Regions from separate parts of the Lacrimispora sp. YZC11 genome, predicted to be linked through region 3. Evidence: predicted binding sites of a transcription regulator. Region 3 holds the regulator's gene; each other region holds the start of a gene.
What was found. Region 3 encodes HrcA, which represses chaperone genes, less so after heat shock. Its sites were predicted from a motif close to TGTTAGCACTCNNNNNNNNNGAGTGCTAACA; they were not measured.
Positions count from the first base shown of each region.

Region 1: the regulator HrcA is predicted to act here: its motif matches at 4,156-4,186, upstream of AC27IJ_RS06965 (Hsp20/alpha crystallin family protein).
Region 2: the regulator HrcA is predicted to act here: its motif matches at 4,592-4,622, upstream of AC27IJ_RS11235 (co-chaperone GroES).

Region 1 covers NZ_BAAJYQ010000006.1:150,948-157,925, reverse strand. The annotation lists gene AC27IJ_RS06980 (GNAT family N-acetyltransferase) at 1-749, opposite strand, end outside; gene pepF (oligoendopeptidase F) at 986-2,770, shown strand; gene AC27IJ_RS06970 (nitroreductase family protein) at 2,805-3,578, shown strand; gene AC27IJ_RS06965 (Hsp20/alpha crystallin family protein) at 3,657-4,070, opposite strand; gene AC27IJ_RS06960 (YkgJ family cysteine cluster protein) at 4,337-4,993, shown strand; gene pyrF (orotidine-5'-phosphate decarboxylase) at 5,048-5,965, shown strand; gene AC27IJ_RS06950 (dihydroorotate dehydrogenase electron transfer subunit) at 5,975-6,751, shown strand; gene AC27IJ_RS06945 (dihydroorotate dehydrogenase) at 6,752-6,978, shown strand, end outside.
Region 2 covers NZ_BAAJYQ010000006.1:1,067,372-1,074,349, forward strand. The annotation lists gene AC27IJ_RS11215 (DUF3842 family protein) at 1-26, shown strand, start outside; gene guaB (IMP dehydrogenase) at 85-1,539, opposite strand; gene AC27IJ_RS11225 (DUF6106 family protein) at 1,748-2,257, opposite strand; gene groL (chaperonin GroEL) at 2,503-4,122, opposite strand; gene AC27IJ_RS11235 (co-chaperone GroES) at 4,206-4,496, opposite strand; gene AC27IJ_RS11240 (prolipoprotein diacylglyceryl transferase) at 4,868-5,512, shown strand; gene AC27IJ_RS11245 (M42 family metallopeptidase) at 5,611-6,687, opposite strand; gene AC27IJ_RS11250 (creatininase family protein) at 6,713-6,978, opposite strand, start outside.
Region 3 covers NZ_BAAJYQ010000006.1:1,267,376-1,274,353, reverse strand. The annotation lists gene AC27IJ_RS12135 (hypothetical protein) at 77-580, shown strand; gene AC27IJ_RS12130 (3D domain-containing protein) at 677-1,399, opposite strand; gene AC27IJ_RS12125 (3D domain-containing protein) at 1,595-2,179, opposite strand; gene hrcA (heat-inducible transcriptional repressor HrcA) at 2,532-3,581, shown strand; gene grpE (nucleotide exchange factor GrpE) at 3,599-4,243, shown strand; gene dnaK (molecular chaperone DnaK) at 4,354-6,216, shown strand; gene dnaJ (molecular chaperone DnaJ) at 6,407-6,978, shown strand, end outside.

The DNA of each region.
Region 1 (6,978 bases), 1.1 Mb from region 3:
AGGCTTTCTGTAATTTGAAAGCCTGCTTTTCTATACAAGGCCATGGCAGGGAGATTTTGGCCGGACACCTGAAGAGAAATCTTTTTGAGTTTTTCAGAGCCGGGCCTGGTAAAACAGGTTTCCAAAAGCAGGTAAAGGCAGGCGTTCCCAAGCCCCTGGTTCCGTAAGCTTTCTGCGATTTCAAACCCATATAAATAGGCCGACTGTCCCCGGAAATCCAGATAGCAGGAACCCACAGGGCTGTCCTTTGTCAGAAAGGTACATAAGGAAGGTCCTTCTTTGTCATCAGTAACCATGGAGAACGTAAGAGACGCAGAAAAAAGGTTGTTTTTTACCAAACCGGTTTTCAAAAAGGCGGAAGAGGAAAGCTCCATCATATGCTCCTGATACCAAAGGGAGGCTTCTAAGGCATTAAGGGTTTGGACAGTATCCTCACAGGTTTCCTCCACAGGAAAGACCAGGTCACTGTCGTCCGTTTCCTTCATCAGCTCTTCTAAAAGCATCATGAAATATCCCTGCTGCCTGTTTGACGGAAGGGTATAAGCGCAGCATTCATAGTCCCCGTTTTCATTAAAAAAAGTGGAAAGGGCGGATAAGAGGCTGTCTTCGTCGTATAATAAGTAAAAGATACAGCCCTCATCCATAGGAAAGGTGAGAGAAATATGGTCATGTTTTCTGCAGGCTTCCTGCAGTCGGTGTAAGTCACTGATTTGCGTTTTACTAGGGTTTTTCGTTCGTATCATAATCATGGCTGGACTCCTGGTTCGTTTTCGTATAGTATAGTTGATCTGAACTTGCAACGCAAGTGAAGATAAAAGGGCTGCCTTTAGCCCGTCCATCCGATTATCGGAAGCGTTATTTGCTTCCGATAATAAAAACAATAAAAAAATGTCAAAATTCAATAAAATATTTTCCATATTGCTGATTGTCTCTTTGAAATATGGGTGATAGAATAAACACAAGTGAAGGAGTGGGAGGGATTTATTTGAAAAAGAGAGAAGAAATACCGGTTTGCGATACCTGGAACCTTGCGGACATACTACCGTCTGAGAGTGCATGGGAGGATCTGTTCCGTGAAACAGAACGCTCGCTTTCAGGTTATAAAAGATATGAAGGACATCTGGCGGATTCTGGCGAGGTGCTTTTTTCCTGTCTGAAGTTTGATGAGGAAATATCCCTGAAAATAGAAACATTATTCGTATACGGAAAGCAGAAATCCGATGAAAATACGGGCAATGCCAGATATCAGGAATTTTCCTCAAGGGCAAGGTCCCTTTCCTATGAAGCGGCCGGGCTGTCATCATTTTTGATACCGGAAATCCTGGAAATACCGGGGGAAACCCTTGGCCGGTACCGGAAGAACACACCGGAGCTTAAGCGTTATGAAAGAACCTTTGAAATTATTTTAAAGAAGAAGGCCCATACGCTATCAGCCCCTATGGAAGCCCTGCTGGCAAAATCCTTGGAGGCAACATCCGCCCCTTCTGAGATCTTCAATATGTTTAACAATGCGGATGTAAAATTTCCTGAAATAATGGATGAAAAGAATCAGCCTGTTAAGATAACCCATGGAAATTATGTTGCCCTTATGGAAAAGCAGGACAGAAGGGTGAGAATGTCTGCGTTTGAGGCTTTGTACAGCGTCTATGGACAGTTTGGCAATACCCTGGCTGCAACTTTTTCTTCCAATGTGAAACAGGCAGCTTTTTACGCCAAAGCAAGAAATTATTCCTCTGCCAGAGCCCATTCTCTTGGGGAGAATGAGATTCCGGAGGAAGTGTATGATAATCTCATAAAAGCAGTTCATGAGGGTCTGCCCAGTCTCCATGGATATGTCTCCATCAGAAAGAAGGCCCTTGGGGTAGATGAACTGCATATGTATGACCTATATGTACCCATGGTTTCAAGGGAAGAGCGAAAAATCACCTTTGAGGAAGCAAAGGCCATGGTGCTGGAGGGCTTAAAGCCGCTGGGAGAGGAATATTTGTCTCTTTTAAGAGAAGGCTTCAGCAACCGGTGGATTGATGTGTATGAAAATGAAGGAAAGCGGAGCGGTGCCTATTCCTGGGGAGTTTACGGGATCCATCCCTATGTGCTGTTAAACTTTAACGGAACCCTTGACAGTGTTTTCACTCTGGCCCATGAGATGGGGCATGCACTCCATAGTTGGTTTTCCGATAAAAACCAGACCTATATTGACGCAGGATATAAGATTTTTGTGGCGGAGGTGGCTTCTACCTGCAATGAGGCACTGCTTATCCGTCATTTATTGGAAACCACGTCAGATAAAAAGGAACGGGCATACCTTGTTAATCATTTTATGGACAGTTTCCGTGGGACTCTTTACCGGCAGGCCATGTTTGCGGAGTTTGAAGCAGAAACCCATCGCCGGGCAGGGGAAGGAGAGGTGCTCACTGCGGAGGTCCTTTGCAGGATATATCACCGGCTGAATGAGGAGTACTTTGGCCCTGATATGGTGGTTGATCAGGAAATTGATTATGAATGGTCCAGAATCCCGCATTTTTATACACCGTTTTACGTATACCAGTATGCCACAGGGTTTTCGGCTGCCATCGCCATCAGCAGCAGGATTCTTAAGGGAGATGAGAAAGCGGTCAAGGGATATTATGAATTTTTAAGCGGCGGAAATTCCATGACTCCCATAGACTTATTAAAGCTTTGCGGCGTAGACATGGGGACTGCTGAGCCGGTGAAGGATGCACTCCAGGTGTTTGCCGGGCTTTTGGAAGAAATGAGCCGGCTTATTTAAGTCCGGTTGTTGGATAGAGGAGAGGGGAGCAGGTATGAATCTGTATCAGATGATATTTAAAAGAAGATCGATCAGGAAATTTAAAAAGGAAGAAGTCCCGGAGCAGCTGTTAAAGGACATTCTTTATTTTGGGGTTAACATTCCAAGACTGCACGGGGATATTCAGATTAAGCTGGAAATAAGTGAAAATATGGAAGACCATGTGCCTGCTAAAGGGCTGTGGAAGGTGGAGGCGCCTTATTATCTGGTTTTTTACTCCGAGGAGAAGGAGGGATATCTGGCAAACGCGGGATATGTACTGGAGCATGTTCTTTTATATATGACAGGAAAAGGGCTTGGAACCTGTTATCTGGGGAGTACCAAGGTTCCGGAGTCTGGGTCGGCAGGGTTAAAGCAGGTGATCGTCGTTGCCTTTGGCTATCCCAAAACCCTGCTTTACCGTGACCCTGCAACGGCGAAGCGGCTTCCTTTAAAGGAATTATGCGTGTTTAAGGAAGAAGCAGGAGAATCCTTAAAGAATATATTAAAAGCTGTCCGCCTCGCTCCGTCGGCCATGAATACCCAGCCCTGGCGTTTTATCGTCTATCATGACAGAATCTATGTGTTTTCCTGCAGGGAATTCCTGCCGTCATCTTCTCTTGTGTCCATGCGGGAGATCGGTACAGGGATCATGCTTGCTCACTTGACCATTGCTGCGGAAGAAATGTGGATGAATGTAAAGCTGGAAGCAGAGGAAGCCATGGAGAAAAAGTCTTATAAAAGCGGGGCATATGTAACTACTGCATTTTTAAAAGAGTATAAATGCTGATAAGATCGTTCGACTGGTACAGATAGAAAGGGAAGGCCCTGAATGGGGGCCTTCCCTTTTTGCCTATTCCGGATTATTTTACTCAATGGTGATATAGTGATTCTCTTCGATCTGCTTTGGAGATTCTTTTGGAACAACCAGCTTCAGGATGCCGTTTTCAAAGGAAGCCTTGACATCTTCCTGTTTTAAGCCGGAACCTACATAAAAGCTTCTTTTCACAGAACCGCTGTAACGCTCCCTGCGGATAAAATTTTTCTGGTCCTTCTCTTCATTTTCGGAAACAGTTTCCGCGTAAATGGTCAGATAACCTTCTTTTAATTCGGCACGCACTTCCTCTTTTTTATAACCTGGAAGCTCGATTTCAATGACATAGTCGTTTCCGCTGTCTTCGATGTCGGTTTTCATCAGGGCCTGTTTGCTTTGATATGCATCCGAAAAAAACGGATCATTGAAAAATTCATCAAATAAGTTATTTCTTCTGGTTAATAACATGAAGAGTTCCTCCTTTTTTGGTAATATATTTGTCACCGGCTTTCCGGTGCATTGCTATTTGTTATACATGTAATATAACACACACTATCAGCACTGTCAAGAGGTGAGTGCTAATTGATTTGTGAAAAATTTGTGAAACCCTGGATTTATGACTTCATATAGAACAGTGCTGATTTTAATAAAGAAATGAATCTGCCATTGAATGTATTGGCCGGAAATGGTAGAATAACCATGTTTGTTAAAAAGAAAGTTGAGGAAGATTATTCATGAAACGGGAAATCGATTGGAAAGAGATCTCAGATGGAAAAATATATGGCTTAAACGATATGGTAAAGGCGGACTGCGGTGATTGCAAGGGCTGTTTTGCCTGCTGCCAGGGGATGGGGCAGTCGGTTATCCTGGACCCCCTCGACTGTTTCCGGCTGACGGAAAATCTCCATTGTACTCTGGAGGAGCTGCTGGCAGATAAGCTGGAACTAAATGTGGTGGATGGAATCGTGCTTCCCAACTTAAAAATGGGAGGAGAAGGGGAAAAGTGCGGCTTTTTAAACCAGGAAGGACGATGCGGGATCCATAGCTTCCGCCCTGGAATCTGCCGTTTGTTCCCATTGGGGCGGATCTATGATGAAAAGGGGTTTCAGTATTTTCTCCAGGTGCATGAGTGCAGGAGAGAAAACAGGTCAAAGGTCAAGGTGCGCAAATGGATTGATACCCCTGACGTAAAGCGGCATGAAAAATTCGTGTTTGACTGGCATTTCTTCTTAAAACGGCTGGAGCAAAGAATGGAAGAAGATGGGGATCAGGCATTGGCAAATAAGGTCAGCATGTATGTTTTAAAGCAGTTTTATCTTACTCCCTATGACAGGGACCAGGATTTTTTCGATCAGTTTGGCAAAAGGCTTGAAGCCAGTTCTTTCTTATGATAGAATTGGTAAGAATAGAGAAAAATAAGGGCGAAGAGATCCAAGGAGGAAGCTATGATCAGGCAGTTAATAGACAAAATTCAAAAAACAAAGGCCCCAATCTGCGTAGGTTTGGACCCCATGTTAAACTATATACCAGAGCAGGTTACGAAGAAGGCATTTGAAGAATTCGGTGAATCCTTAGAAGGTGCTGCGGAAGCTATTTGGCAGTTCAATAAAGAAATCATTGATCATGTATATGATCTAATCCCATCCGTTAAGCCTCAGATTGCCATGTACGAACAGTTTGGCATCGAAGGCCTGAAAGCGTATACAAAGACTGTGAATTATTGCCAGGAAAAGGGGCTTTTCGTCATTGGAGATGCTAAGAGAGGAGATATTGGTTCCACATCAGCCGCTTATGCTACGGCACACATCGGTCAGGTGAAGGTTGGAAACAAAAGCTTTTCTGCTTTCGGTACAGATTTCCTTACGGTCAATCCATATTTGGGGACCGATGGCGTGAAGCCCTTTGTGGATGTATGCAAGAAAGAAGACAAGGGTCTTTTCGTTCTGGTGAAAACCTCCAATCCTTCCAGCGGTGAATTCCAGGATCAGCTGATTGACGGAAGGCCGCTGTATGAACTGGTTGCAGATAAGGTCGTTGAATGGGGAGCAGACTGCATGGATGGCGCTTACAGCAATGTGGGAGCTGTTGTGGGGGCTACCTATCCTGAGATGAGCAGGATTCTCCGAAAGCTGATGCCAAACACCTATTTCCTGGTACCAGGATACGGTGCCCAGGGAGGTACGGCAGAGGATTTAAAGGCTTGTTTTAACGAGGACGGCCTGGGAGCCATTGTAAACTCCTCCAGGGGAATTATTGCAGCCTATAAATCTGAAAGCTACGCCCGGTTTGGCGGAGAGCATTTTGGTGAAGCCTCCAGACAGGCGGTTATTGACATGGTTTCCGATATCAACAGGGTATTATAGGGGGATCGCATGGCAAAGGTAAAGGAAATTGCAGTGGTTGCCAGCCAGACACGGCTTGGAGACGATGTATACAGCATGTGGATTAAGACAAAGGAAATCACTGCCCAGGCAGAGCCGGGACAGTTTGTTGACCTATATACAAAGGATGGGGCAAAGCTCTTGCCCCGACCCATCAGCATTTGCGAGACAGATAAGGACAAGGGGCTTTTAAGGCTGGTGTACAGGGTAGTAGGAGGAGGAACGGAAGAATTCTCCCATTACAAAGAAGGAGATTCCGTTGAAGTCTTGGGACCTTTGGGCAATGGATTTCCTCTTGAAGCCGGCGGAAAAGAGAAAAAGGCATTTTTGATTGGCGGGGGAATCGGAATTCCTCCCATGCTGGAGCTGGCAAAGCATTTGCCTTGTGAGAAGCAGGTGGTGCTTGGATACCGGGATTCCCTGTTTTTAAATGAAGAATTTCACCCGTATGGGGATACTTATGTCGCCACGGAGGACGGGAGCTCTGGGACCAAGGGCAATGTGTTAGATGCCATCCGGGAACACGGCTTAAAAGGCGATGTGATTTTTGCCTGCGGCCCCACCCCCATGCTGAAGGCTCTTAAGGCCTATGCCTTTGAAAATGAAATGGAGTGTTATCTTTCCCTGGAAGAAAAGATGGCTTGCGGCATAGGAGCCTGTCTTGCCTGTGTATGCAAAAGTAAGTCAGTGGACGAGCATTCCATGGTTCACAATAAGCGTATCTGCAAGGATGGTCCGGTATTTAAGGCTGAGGAGGTAGAATTTTAGATGAATACGAAAGTGAATCTGGCCGGAGTGGAGCTTAAGAATCCGGTTATGACTGCTTCCGGCACCTTTGGTTCCGGTGAGGAATACAGCGAGATGATTGATTTAAATCATTTGGGCGCTGTGGTTACGAAAGGTGTGGCCAATGTGCCTTGGCCAGGTAATCCTACACCCAGAATCGCAGAAACCTACGGAGGTATGATCAATGCCATCGGCCTTCAGAATCCGGG
Region 2 (6,978 bases), 200 kb from region 3:
TCAAAGAGGTGGAGAATCTTTTATGATCTCCACCTCTTTGTTTATGAGGAAGTTGGCTTCGCCTCCGGCTTATCCAACGTCTGTCTATTCATCAATGCTATAGTTGGGCGCTTCCTTTGTGATATGAATGTCATGAGGATGGCTTTCCTTAAGGGAGGCCGCCGTAATCTTTATGAATCTTCCGTTTTCCTGCATGGTTTTGATATTCATTGCTCCGCAGTATCCCATACCGGACCGTAAGCCGCCCAGCATCTGGAATACGGTATCCTCTACCATTCCCTTATAGGCCACACGTCCTTCCACTCCCTCTGGAACCAGCTTCTTGGCATCAGTTTGGAAGTAACGGTCTTTGCTACCGTTTTCCATGGCAGCGATGGAACCCATACCACGGTATACTTTGTATTTTCTGCCCTGATACAGTTCAAAGGTTCCTGGGCTTTCGTCACATCCGGCGAACATGCTTCCCATCATACACACGCTTCCACCGGCTGCAATGGCCTTTGTTAAATCTCCGGAATACTTGATTCCGCCGTCAGCAATGATTGGAACGCCGTATTCCCTAGCAACCGCATAGCAGTTCATAACAGCCGTGATCTGGGGTACGCCGATACCGGCTACCACACGGGTGGTACAGATGGATCCTGGTCCGATTCCCACCTTCACCGCATCTGCTCCAGCTTCTATAAGATCCTTTGTGGCCTCTCCGGTTGCTACATTTCCTGCAATGACTGAAAGAGCCGGATAAGCCTCTTTAATCATTTTTACACACCGGAGAACGTTCTCGGAATGACCATGAGCGGAGTCTAAAACAACCACATCCACCTTAGCCTTTACCAGAGCGTCCACACGGTCCAGCACATTGGCTGTGATCCCTACGGCAGCTCCGCACAGAAGCCTTCCCTGTCCATCCTTTGCGGACAGCGGGTATTTGATCTGCTTTTCAATATCCTTGATGGTGATAAGGCCCTTTAAATTAAAATCTTCGTCAACGATAGGAAGTTTTTCCACCCTTGCCTTTGCAAGGATCTTCTTTGCCTCCATAAGGGTAATGCCTTCCCTGGCTGTCACCAGGTTTTTAGAAGTCATGCACTCCTTGATCTTCCTGCTAAAATCCTCTTGAAACTTTAAGTCCCGGTTGGTGATGATTCCCACCAGCTTTTTTCCTTCTGTGACCGGCACTCCGGAAATGCGGTATTTGCCCATAAGCTCATCCGCATCCCTTAATGTATGTTCCGGAGTAAGATAAAATGGGTCCGTTATGACGCCGTTTTCTGACCTCTTTACCTTATCAACCTCTTCTGCCTGCTCCTCGATGGACATATTCTTGTGGATGATGCCGATACCTCCCTGTCTTGCCATAGCAATTGCCATACGATGCTCGGTAACGGTATCCATGCCTGCACTCATAAGCGGTATATTGAGCTTGATAGATTTTGTAAGGTTGGTCGTTAAGTCAACCTGATTAGGAATGACTTCTGAATAGGCCGGAACTAACAGCACGTCATCAAAAGTAATGCCTTCGCCAATTATTGTACCCATTAACTTTTCCTCTCCTTCTTTATATTTTTATTATTAATGCTAATAAGCCTTTTTACTTGTTAGTTACATAGTTTAACAAATTTTATAGGGGTTGTCAACGGACATTTTCCGGTTTCTTTCCGTCCTCCATGGACATTGAAGGCTGTCTTTCCTGTAAAGAAAAAGGAACCGGACGGTCTTTTACAAAACCGTCTGATTCCTTTTTCTTTTATACCTCTCTTACAACCTTACGTGGTGCTGTCATTCTCATACATTGAAGCAGCCTATCGTTAGGCTCAAATATGATCTTGGTCGTTTCAGCTCCGGACTGACTGATCAGCGTATAGGTTTTTGCACCTGATGCGTGAGAAGAAAAATCCAGTACCTTCATGTTTTTTGTTTCATGATCCCTGGCCTCTGTGGAACCGGTAGGGGCAACGATCTGTATCCCTTCCATGGAACCTTCCCAGGCCTTCTTTCTCTTACTTCTGCCGTAAATCCGGTCAATGGAAAGAGTGTTGGTCACATATAAATATTCAAATTCCACCTCGCTGTTGCGGAATACAAAGTATGTGGCCGCAACGGCTGCAAGCAGGATGATCACTCCAAAAATTCCGAAAACCGGAGACATTGAGAGGAAAAATGCAATCACGCACAGGATTCCCATCGCAATTTTTATCAACATGGTATAGGCCGGAGACTTTCGTTTTACAAGCCATTCTGCATACATTTCATTCATAACGATCTGGGTCCTTTCCTCTTTCCTGCATGGGTTCTCAGGGGGGGAGCTTATCCGCTTTTATTGGGTGTAAGGGGATATGTTTGGTGTTACGGAAGTCCGCAGTGCAGGGAGTAAAGCCTGTGGCTTTACTCCCTCACGGGCATTCGCCCTATGAAACAGAATATAAAAATTTTTTCTTATGTGCAAGCACAACGAAAAAATTTTTATATTCCGTTTCGCACTGCTCATCACTTTCGTGAATGTTACATCATATCCATTCCGCCTGGAGTTGGCATTGCAGGTACTTTTTCTTTAATATTAGCAACAACGGACTCTGTTGTCAATAAGGTAGATGCAACACTTGTAGCATTTTGAAGCGCACTTCTGGTAACCTTAGTCGGATCCAGGATGCCTGCTTCTACCATGTCTACGTATTCTTCCTTATATGCGTCAAAGCCGGTTCCTACCTTGGACTCTCTCACCTTATTGATGATTACGCTTCCTTCCAGGCCTGCATTGGCTACAATGTGATATAACGGAGATTCAAGAGCCTTTAAGATGATCTTTCCACCGGTTCTCTCATCGCCTTCTAAATTCTTCACAAGTTCTTCAATCTGAGTGATAGCATGTACGTAAGCAGAACCGCCGCCTGCAATAACGCCTTCTTCAACTGCTGCTCTTGCTGCAGATAAAGCATCTTCCATCCGAAGCTTTGCTTCCTTCATCTCGGTTTCTGTTGCAGCACCTACACGGATTACTGCGACACCGCCGGATAATTTTGCAAGTCTTTCCTGTAATTTTTCTCTGTCAAAATCAGAAGTAGTCTCTTCGATCTGGCCCTTGATCTGGCCGATTCTTGCAGTGATTGCTTCCTTATCGCCGCAGCCGTCTACGATTACGGTATTTTCCTTCTGAACCTTAACGGATTTTGCACGTCCTAAAAGATCAAGAGTTGCATTCTTAAGCTCATAGCCTAATTCATCGGAAATCACGGTACCGCCTGTTAAAACAGCGATATCCTGTAACATCTCTTTTCTTCTGTCGCCATAGCCAGGAGCCTTTACCGCAATTACATTGAAGGTTCCTCTTAATTTATTAACGATTAAGGTTGTTAAAGCCTCGCCTTCCACATCTTCTGCGATGATGAGAAGTCTTGCACCGGACTGAACCACCTGCTCTAATAAAGGAAGGATCTCCTGAATGTTTGAAATCTTCTTATCGGTAATAAGAATGTATGGATCATCTAAATTAGCTTCCATCTTTTCCATATCGGTGCACATGTAAGCAGAAATATAACCTCTGTCAAACTGCATACCTTCCACCAGATCCAGCTCTGTCTTCATGGTCTTGGATTCTTCAATGGTGATGACACCGTTGTTGGAAACCTTTTCCATAGCGTCTGCTACCATCTCGCCTACCTCATCATCTGATGCGGAAATGGCTGCAACTTTTGCGATGGATGCCTTGCCCTTGATCGGCTCGCTCATCTTTGCAATCGCTTCTACCGCTGCTTCAGTCGCTTTTTTCATACCCTTTCTTAAAACAATTGGGTTAGCGCCTGCTGCCAGGTTCTTCATTCCTTCATTGATCATAGCCTGAGCTAAAACGGTAGCTGTAGTAGTACCGTCACCGGCTACGTCATTGGTCTTTGTAGCGACCTCTTTTACAAGCTGAGCGCCCATATTTTCAAAAGCATCTTCCAGCTCGATTTCCTTTGCAATGGTAACGCCATCATTTGTGATGAGCGGTGAGCCAAAAGATTTATCCAGTACAACGTTTCTGCCCTTAGGCCCTAATGTTACACGAACAGTATCTGCTAACTGATTCACTCCAGATTCAAGTGCTTTTCTGGCATCAACGCCATATTTAATCTGCTTTGCCATGATTCATTCCTCCTGTTTTCTGTTAAAATAAATATACGTATTATCTAAAACCTGACCTTATGACTGCGGTATCGCCTTCTTGATTATTCGATCACTGCTAATATGTCATTCTGCTTAACGATCACATATTTTTCGCTCTCTTCTCCGGTCTCTATTTCTGTTCCTGAATATTTGGAGAAGATTACTTTATCGCCCACTTTAACCTGCATGGTAACTTCCTTGCCGTCTACCAGACCGCCTGGTCCTACTGCGATAACTTCCGCCTGCTGCGGTTTCTCTTTTGCCTGACCCGGCAGAACAATACCGGACTTTGTTGTCTCCTCTGCAACCAATGGTCTTAACACAACTTTGTCAAATAATGGTACTAATTTCATTGCAATTCCTCCTCATAGCTTTCTGCTTATTATTTCTTTCTTTGGCCTTCCGAAAGAAGTTTTATTTTATTCACATACTAAGTTATATCACTCATTATTAGCACTGTCAATAGTTGAGTGCTAACTTTATATATTTTTTACATTTTTACCATATTTGTGTGATTTTCTCCTTTACTTACATAGTTTATAGAAATTTTCTTATTATATACCTTTATTTTTTTCAATGAACGTATTACAATAACTAAGAGAATAAAGCGCCTTACAAGCGCACCATTATGCCCATAAAGCATAAGCCGAGAAAAGGAAGCGCCTTGCAGGCATACCTCTATGCTTAGAATACATGGACGGCAATAAGGAAAGGAGTGTTTCAAATGGCAAAAAAGGGTAATGGGTTTGGGAAATTCGTGGCACTCGCCACTGTGGCCGGCGTTGTAGCTGCCGGTATCTCTTATTTTACGAAGTACAAATCCTTCCACAAAGAACTGGAAGAAAATTTCCATGATTTTGAGGATGAGGGAAATGACGACATTTCCAAAATTGACAGCACGATGAACCGCAACTATGTCTCCTTGCATGCGAATAAGGATGAATTTAAGGTCGCCGCTGACCATATGGCAGACGCTGCCAAGGATGCGGTGAGTGCGGCAAAAAACCTGGTAAAGGATGCGGCGAGCATTGTCTCTGATACGGCAAAGGAAGCGGCTTCTGCCGTTGCATTTACCGCAAAGGACATGTTTGATTCTGCAAAAGAACAGACAGATACGTTTTTAGATGACGAAGATACTACAGAAGATGGCGGTTTGGATTATGCTGCCGGTGCCGCAGAACATCTTGCTGATAAAGCCAAAGAGACGGCAGACTCTATAAAAGAAACAGCAGAAGTGGCTGCCGATGCAGTAAAAGAAGCGGCAGAGGATGGAATTGATGCAGCAAAGGAAGCAGCACAATCCACCGGGGCAGCACTTAAGGAACTGGCCGATGAAACTACTACCATTGTGGAAGAAGAAATGGATTAATCATAATCTGGAAGCAGAAACTAAAAAAGCCACTGGAAAGCATACGCTCTCCAGTGGCTTTTTTCATCTGATCTTCCTCCGGATCCCCTTACATCATCTTAAAAACTGCGGATCACCTTTTCATTCAGACGCTTCAAAATTTCACAGGCCAGACGTACGCCGTTCTGATAATCATCATAGGAAGAAATTCCATAATGGGTATGAGCATACCGTACCGGTACTCCAATCACAATTGTAGGAACTCCGTGATTAGATAAATGAATAGCCGCTCCGTTGGTTGCGCCAGCCCTGCGGACTGCCTCCTGCACAGGAATTTCAAGCTCTTTGCACAAATTCAGAGCATATCGCTGAAAACGTGGATTGGTAATCATCCGGGCATCGATATGGCGAAGCATTGGTCCCCGCTTAATAGCTGTCTGTACCTCATAGGCTGCCACAGAAGTATCATCCGCCGGACAGCCTTCAAATACAATCGCTATATCCGGCTTAATCTGACGGCAGGTCAGACTGGCTCCGCGGACACCTACTTCCTCCTGGGAAGCAATTCCCCCGATCACATCCACATCCAGCTCCGTTCCTTCCAGTTCCTGTAAAGTACTTATGATAGAAGCACATCCCAACCGGCAGTCAAAGCTCTTGCCGAACATCAGATCGTGCTTTTCCTGGTATTCAAAACTTACATCCGGTGCAATCGGCTCTCCGATACGGATATGAAATTTTTCGATCGCTTCCTCCCGCGATACAGCTCCGATATCCACGGTAATATCCCGGATATCCAGAGGTGCATTCCGCTGCGCCTCAGTCAGATAGTGAGGCGGTATGCTGGCAGTAATCCCTGGAATATACTCCCCGTCTGCATTTCTTACCCAGACCCGGTGAGCCGGAATATTGCTGTTTACCCAGCCTCCTAAAGGTATCATCTGCAGAGTTCCGTCCGGGCGAATGGCCTGAACCATGAAACCCACCTCATCGCTATGGGCATCCAACTGGACGATCAGCCGTCCGCCCTTATTCTCCTTCCGGTATATATAGAGATTACGCAGGCTGTCTTCCTCAAAGCGCCCCAGCCCATTTGCATGTTTCCGGACTGTTTCCACCACCAGATCCTCAAATCCGGATACCCCATTGGCATCCGATATCGCTCCAATCATCTGCAACGTCTGGTTCTTATCCATTCCACACTCTCCTTTGTCAAATACACTATAGTTTTACTGTCTTCAGTTCCTCGATCAGATCCACTATATAATCTGCAGTCGTCTGAATCATCTCTACACCCCATTCTACAGTTGCCGTATTCGGATGATCTGGTCCAATCCAGCCATTGTCCGTCACTTCCTGTGTAGAACGCAGAATTTCAAACTCTACTCCTTTGAAGCGAATGGAACGGAAACCGGTAGCCACCAGATTCTCATTGATATTTTCCAGTTCCAGAGGACCGCCAATTTCTGAAACATCAACCAGAGCCG
Region 3 (6,978 bases):
AGAAATGATTTGATAGAAAGGGAAAGTGTGCATATCCACCCGCTAAAGCACGATAGAAAAAGGGGATAAAAAACCTATGATAAAAAGCGAAGAAATGCAGAACGTCTGCCACAGCATGACTGTAACAGACCGGGTCAGTACGATGCTCATTTGTTTTCATGGAAAAAAAGAAGGAAATTTATATGGTGAAATCCTTAACTGCTATATAGACGGACCTGTGTGGTTTTCCAGTGTAGGCGATTTAATTCTTAAACTAGATGAAATATGCGACTGGGTCGGAACTCCCCAGCCCTCCATGGATCCAAGGTTTCTTAATAAAAAAATGTCAGAAGAATATGCATACAGGACTAAGGGAAAAAACAAAATACCAGTAAAGGCAAAAATTCAGCTGCAGGATAGTAAGACCTTAAGTTTCCGCGCTGTTCAGGCAAAAGAATCATTGATCGTCAAAATAGAACATCGCCAGAACGCCAGTATTCAGGGAATCGTGACCGGTAGGCTGACATCTAAAAATTATGTAGCATTCCGAAGCGCGTTAGAACTAATGCGTATGATAAGAGAGATTGCCGTAAGAACGTAAAATACAGAAATGGACCACTTGGACCCATGTAATTAAACTTATAAAAAGCCCGGTAAAAAGTAAAATCTTCACCGGGCTTTTCTTATGGAATTTGTATTATTGAACGAGATACGCTTCTACGCTTCTGGTGCCATAGGCGCGGGTTTCTCCATGGGTATTGAAGAAAATATCAATGTGATTTCCCTTGACCCCGCCTCCGCAATCCTCTGCCGTATAGATGGCTCCGTTTATCATGATACGGCTGCCATAGGGAATGACCCTTGGATCAACAGAAATGGTATGGTTTGCAGTTGCAATGGTTCCCGTGCTGGTACGTCCTCCCCAGCCTCCGGAACACTTTCGGCAGGGACAGTAGGCCGTGGTTTTAAATGCCCCCAGGGAACGGAGATTAGTGCCGCTGTTCTGAAGACTTGCGGCAGCGGCAGCGCCTACTCCATGTACTCTGGTACCGGAGAGCTTCTGGCCTCCTGTATAGGCCTCCACCAGGTAAGTGCTGTCTCCGTAGGAATTCCAGGGAACCTGTATCTCAAAACCATAATTTCCGGTTCCGTTGGATACCAGATCCTCCCGGTACTTGGAAGCAGTGGTGGTAAGCTCCGCTGTGACCTGGCCGTTTGACTGGTTGGTAATGACAATTTTTACTTCTGCCGCAGAGCTGGGATCAGAGCTGTTAATGGCCCAGCCCCGGACACTGTTTTCGTCCGCATTGTCAATAATGCCTGTCGTCTGAGCCGCCAAAACGTTCCATGTGCTTATTAGGAAAAATGTCATCATTAGTAAGGTTCCGAAGAACCAGTGAATTCGGTTTGTTCTTTGCATATTACAAATACTTCCTTTCTTTTTTACAAACTGTAACATATTTTAAATATATTTATAATTATATGTAACAGAATTGTAATAAATGAGGTACAAGTAATCATTTTACACATTTTTCCAATTTTGTCAAGGTTAAGGCGAAAAAAAACCGCAGAACAGTGAAGTGATTCGCTGCTCTGCGGTGTCATATGGCATTACCTACCGTTCAATGACCGCAAATAATTCTTTTGTTTGCCTTCCAAAATCCAATGCTTCTGCACGGGTTGCGAAGAAAATATCTACTTTGTTTCCTTTCACGCCGCTTCCGATGTCCTCAACGGTATAAACGATGCCGTCAATCATGACCTTTGTTCCAAGAGGAAGGATTGTGATGTCCGCGGATATGGTATGCTGCGGCTGCGGAACCGTGCCGGAATAGGTCCGGCACTGCTTGCCGGAGTTTTCGCTGCCCGGACAATATGCTGTAGCGGAGAAGAGCCCCAGGGATTCTCCTTTTTCATAAACCGGTTTTGCCGGCTCTTCTGATTTTACTGGTTCCGGAGTTTTTTTCTGAATACCAGGTCCGATTTCCCCAGAAAGCGTCTCGGTACTGGCTGATGCCGTCTGATTTTCCGTTCCAGTTTGTATGGTTTGGTGATTCGTTCCAGTGTTTTCGGACTGTACTTGATTCACAGTTTGGTCTTTTCCCGTAGTCTCGGCTGCCAGTGCAGTTGTAGACAACAGCAGGATACAAAGAAGTGTCAGGAATCCGGTGATCCTCTTTTTCCCTGAAAAACTATTCATAATTTACCTCCAAATGGATCAAGCGGATATGCTTGCATATCCAGTTGATTCACAAGCTCAAGGTTGTAAGACGTCTTTCTTTCAACCTTACCTCGCAATCGTGTTGTTATGGTGTCTTAATTACCATTATATTACAAAAGTGTTAAATGTCAAGAAAATAATGTCAACAGCTTTGTAATATTTAATTGATAAATGAGGAAAAATGTACAAGCAGGTCACAAAAACTTCACCAAAAAATTTTACAGGAATGTATTGACAAAAGTAGAAAAAAAGAATATATTATGAAAAGAAGATGTTAGCACTCCTAAACGTTGAGTGCTAACAAAAAGACTCAGAAAGGAAGTGGGGCAGTTTGAGTGACAGGGATCAGTTGGATGAGCGAAAAATAACTATATTAAAAGCAATCATCAAAACTTATCTGGAAACCGGAGAACCGGTAGGTTCCCGTACCATATCAAAGTATACGGATTTGAACTTAAGTTCTGCTACCATCCGGAATGAGATGTCTGATCTGGAGGAACTGGGATATATCATGCAGCCCCACACCTCCGCCGGAAGGATTCCTTCTGACAGGGGATACCGCTTTTATGTGGACCAGATCATGCAGGAAAAAGAAGAGGAAGTCACTGAGATCAAGGATATGATATTAAAGCGGGTGGATAGGGTAGAGCTCCTGTTAAAGCAGATGGCAAAGCTTCTTGCACAGAACACCAATTACGCTGCAATGATCAGTGCGCCCCAGTACCACCGGAACAAACTGAAGTTTATCCAGCTTTCCAAAGTTGATGAAGAAAAGCTTCTTGTGGTAATTGTGGTAGAAGGCAATATTATTAAGAATGCCATGATTCCAATCCATACGGAATTAGATGACGAAGGACTTTTAAATCTTAACATTCTTCTTAACAATGCCCTTAACGGGCTGGCCATAGAGGAAATCAATCTTGAAGTGATCAGCAGGATGAAGGTTCAGGCAGGGCCCCACTGTGATGTGGTGGACCGGGTTCTCACCGAGGTGGCTGGCGCCATCCGGGGGGATGATGAAGACCTTCAGATTTATACCAGCGGTGCTACGAACATTTTCAAGTATCCGGAGTTAAGTGACGGAGTAAGGGCCAGTAAGCTTATCGGTACACTGGAGCAGAAGGATCTTTTACAAGGGCTGATCGATGATATGAACAGCTCGGAGAGCGGATCCGGTATCCAGGTATACATCGGCGATGAGGCTCCTGTTAAGACAATGAACGACTGTAGCATTGTAACCGCTAACTATGAACTGGGCGAAGGCTTAAGAGGTACCATTGGAATCATTGGTCCGAAACGGATGGATTATGAAAAGGTGCTCAGCACATTGCGCAATCTCATGACGCAGCTGGATACCATTTTGAAAAAAGATGAAAGGTAAAGGGTAGAGCATTGAGCATGGAAGATGTGAAAACAGATGAGAAGCTGGCAGATGAGACTATTTATACAGAGGATGCCGTTTCCGCTGAAAAAGAAATAGAAGGTGCAGAAGCCTGCGGGGACGATGGAACCCAGGAAAATGTTCCGGAGGAAGAAACGGCTGAGGAGAATTCCAAAGAAGAATCCGGGAAAAAGGGCCTTTTTGGAAAAAAGAAAGAGAAAAAGGATCCAAGGGATGAAAAAATAGAGGAACTGACGGACCGCCTTCAGAGGTCCATGGCTGAATTTGATAATTACCGCAAGAGAACAGAAAAAGAAAAGTCAGCCATGTTTGAAATCGGAGCAAAGGATATCGTTGAACGGATTCTTCCGGTAGTCGATAATTTTGAAAGAGGCCTTGCAGCCATTTCTGAGGACGAAAAAAACGCTCCTTTTGCAGACGGAATGGAAATGATATACAAACAGCTTATGAAAACGCTGGAAGAAGCCGGTGTAAAACCGATTGAAGCAGTTGGAAAGCCGTTTGATCCTAATTTCCATAATGCGGTAATGCATATTGAAGATGAGTCACTGGGTGAGAATGTAATCTCCCAGGAACTCCAGAAGGGTTACACCTACCGCGACACCGTGGTAAGGCATTCCATGGTGCAGGTGGCTAATTAGTAATATAGCATCAGGAAGCAGATCATACATTCCAGGTATACCTTTTGCCCCAATATGGGCAGGAAAAAGGTAATCATTTATAGTTTGTTTATTAATAGGAGGAAAAAACTATGGGCAAGATCATTGGTATTGACTTAGGTACAACAAATAGCTGTGTAGCCGTTATGGAAGGCGGTAAACCAGTTGTAATTCCCAACAGCGAAGGCGTAAGAACCACACCGTCCGTTGTTGCATTTACTAAAAATGGAGAGAGACTTGTAGGCGAGCCTGCAAAGCGTCAGGCAGTAACTAACTCTGACCGTACCATCTCTTCCATCAAAAGACACATTGGCACGGACTACAAGGTAGCGATTGACGGAAAAAATTACAGTCCTCAGGAAATTTCTGCCATGATCCTTCAGAAATTAAAGGCGGATGCAGAGGCCTATTTAGGAGAAAAAGTAACCGAGGCGGTTATTACCGTACCGGCATATTTTAACGATGCACAGCGCCAGGCAACCAAGGATGCCGGTAAGATTGCCGGTCTTGACGTAAAGCGTATCATCAACGAGCCGACAGCGGCAGCTCTGGCTTATGGACTTGATAATGAAAAAGAGCAGAAGATCATGGTATATGACTTAGGCGGCGGTACCTTCGATGTTTCCATCATTGAAATCGGCGACGGAGTCATCGAAGTTCTTTCTACCAACGGCGACACCCGTCTGGGCGGTGATGATTTTGATAACCGCGTAACCCAGTGGATGGTGGATGAATTTAAGAAGGCAGAGGGCGTTGATTTATCCGGCGACAAGATGGCAATGCAGAGATTAAGAGAGGCTGCTGAGAAGGCAAAGAAGGAATTATCCTCCGCAACGACCACCAACATCAACCTTCCGTTTATCACTGCTACCTCAGAAGGACCAAAGCATCTGGATATGAACCTGACCAGAGCCAAATTTGATGAGCTGACAGCAGATCTCATCGAGCGCACCGCGGTTCCGGTACAGAATGCATTAAGAGATGCGGGCATTACTGCCGCAGAATTAGGAAAAGTATTGTTAGTAGGCGGATCCACCCGTATGCTGTCTGCACAGGAGAAAGTAAAACAGCTGACAGGCAAAGAGCCTTCTAAATCCTTGAACCCGGATGAATGTGTTGCCATCGGCGCCAGCATCCAGGGCGGTAAGCTTGCAGGTGATGCAGGTGCAGGCGATATCCTGCTTCTGGACGTAACTCCACTTTCCTTATCCATAGAGACCATGGGTGGTGTTGCTACCAGACTGATCGAAAGAAATACGACTATCCCCACAAAGAAGAGCCAGATCTTCTCCACAGCGGCTGACAACCAGACAGCGGTTGACATCCACGTGGTACAGGGTGAGAGACAGTTTGCAAGAGATAACAAGACCTTAGGCCAATTCCGTCTGGATGGAATTCCGCCTGCAAGAAGAGGCGTTCCTCAGGTCGAGGTTACCTTTGATATCGATGCCAACGGTATCGTAAATGTTTCTGCTAAGGATTTGGGTACAGGCAAGGAACAGCATATTACCATCACTTCCGGCTCCAACATGTCTGACACCGATATTGATAAGGCAGTCAAGGAAGCAGCTGAATATGAGGCTCAGGATAAGAAGCGTAAGGACGGCATTGACGCAAGAAACGATGCGGACTCCATGGTATTCCAGACAGAGAAAGCTCTGCAGGAAGTAGGAGAAAAGATCGATGCAAACGATAAGGCATCTGTGGAAGCAGATTTAAATGCATTAAAAGAAGCGATAGGCAGAGCTCCGATCGATGATATGACTGATGCTCAGATTGAAGACATCAAGTCCGGCAAAGAAAAACTGATGAACAGTGCACAGGCTTTGTTTGCAAAGGTTTATGAGCAGGCCCAGGCTGGGGGCGGAGCCCAGGGCGCAGGCCCTGATATGGGAGCAGAAAATGCCACCTATCAGGACAGCGATGTAGTTGACGGCGATTACAAAGAGGTGTAAACTAGTCTGGTCAGTAGACAGGACTTTGGAGAAAGTGTTGTAGCGATACAGCACTTTTTCCGAATTTCTTCAGGCATGAGTTCCTCGACAGCGAAGACTGTGGTTTACCCTTAAGGGTATTTGGGAGCTTTGCCGTTCGGTGAGCCAAAGGTGAATCGAATTTCCTTAATCTATGAAAGGTAGACCTAAGATGGCAGAGAGTAAGAAAGATTATTATGAAACCCTGGGCATTCCAAAGGATGCGGATGATGCAGCGATTAAGAAAGCTTACAGGGCATTAGCTAAGAAATACCATCCTGACACAAATCCCGGAGATGCTGCGGCTGCTGAGAAGTTTAAGCTGGCTTCCGAGGCCTACAGTGTCCTTAGCGATCCTGATAAGAGACGCCAGTATGACCAGTTCGGTTCTGCTGCCTTTGACGGAAGCGGGGGAGCAGGTGGCTTTGGCGGCTTTGATTTTAGCGGAGCAGACATGGGAGATATATTCGGAGATATATTCGGAGATATCTTTGGCGGAGGACGAAGAAGCAGCGCCCAATATAATGGGCCATCTAGGGGAGCCAATGTCAGAACAAGCATCCGCATCACGTTTGAGGATGCGATTTTCGGCTGCGAGAAGGAGATTGAGATCAATTTCAAGGAAGAGTGTTCCTCCTGTCATGGAAGTGGCGCAAAAGCTGGAACCTCACCAGTTACATGTTCAAAATGTAATGGAAAAGGAAAGATCATGTATACCCAGCAATCCTTCTTCGGCCAGATACA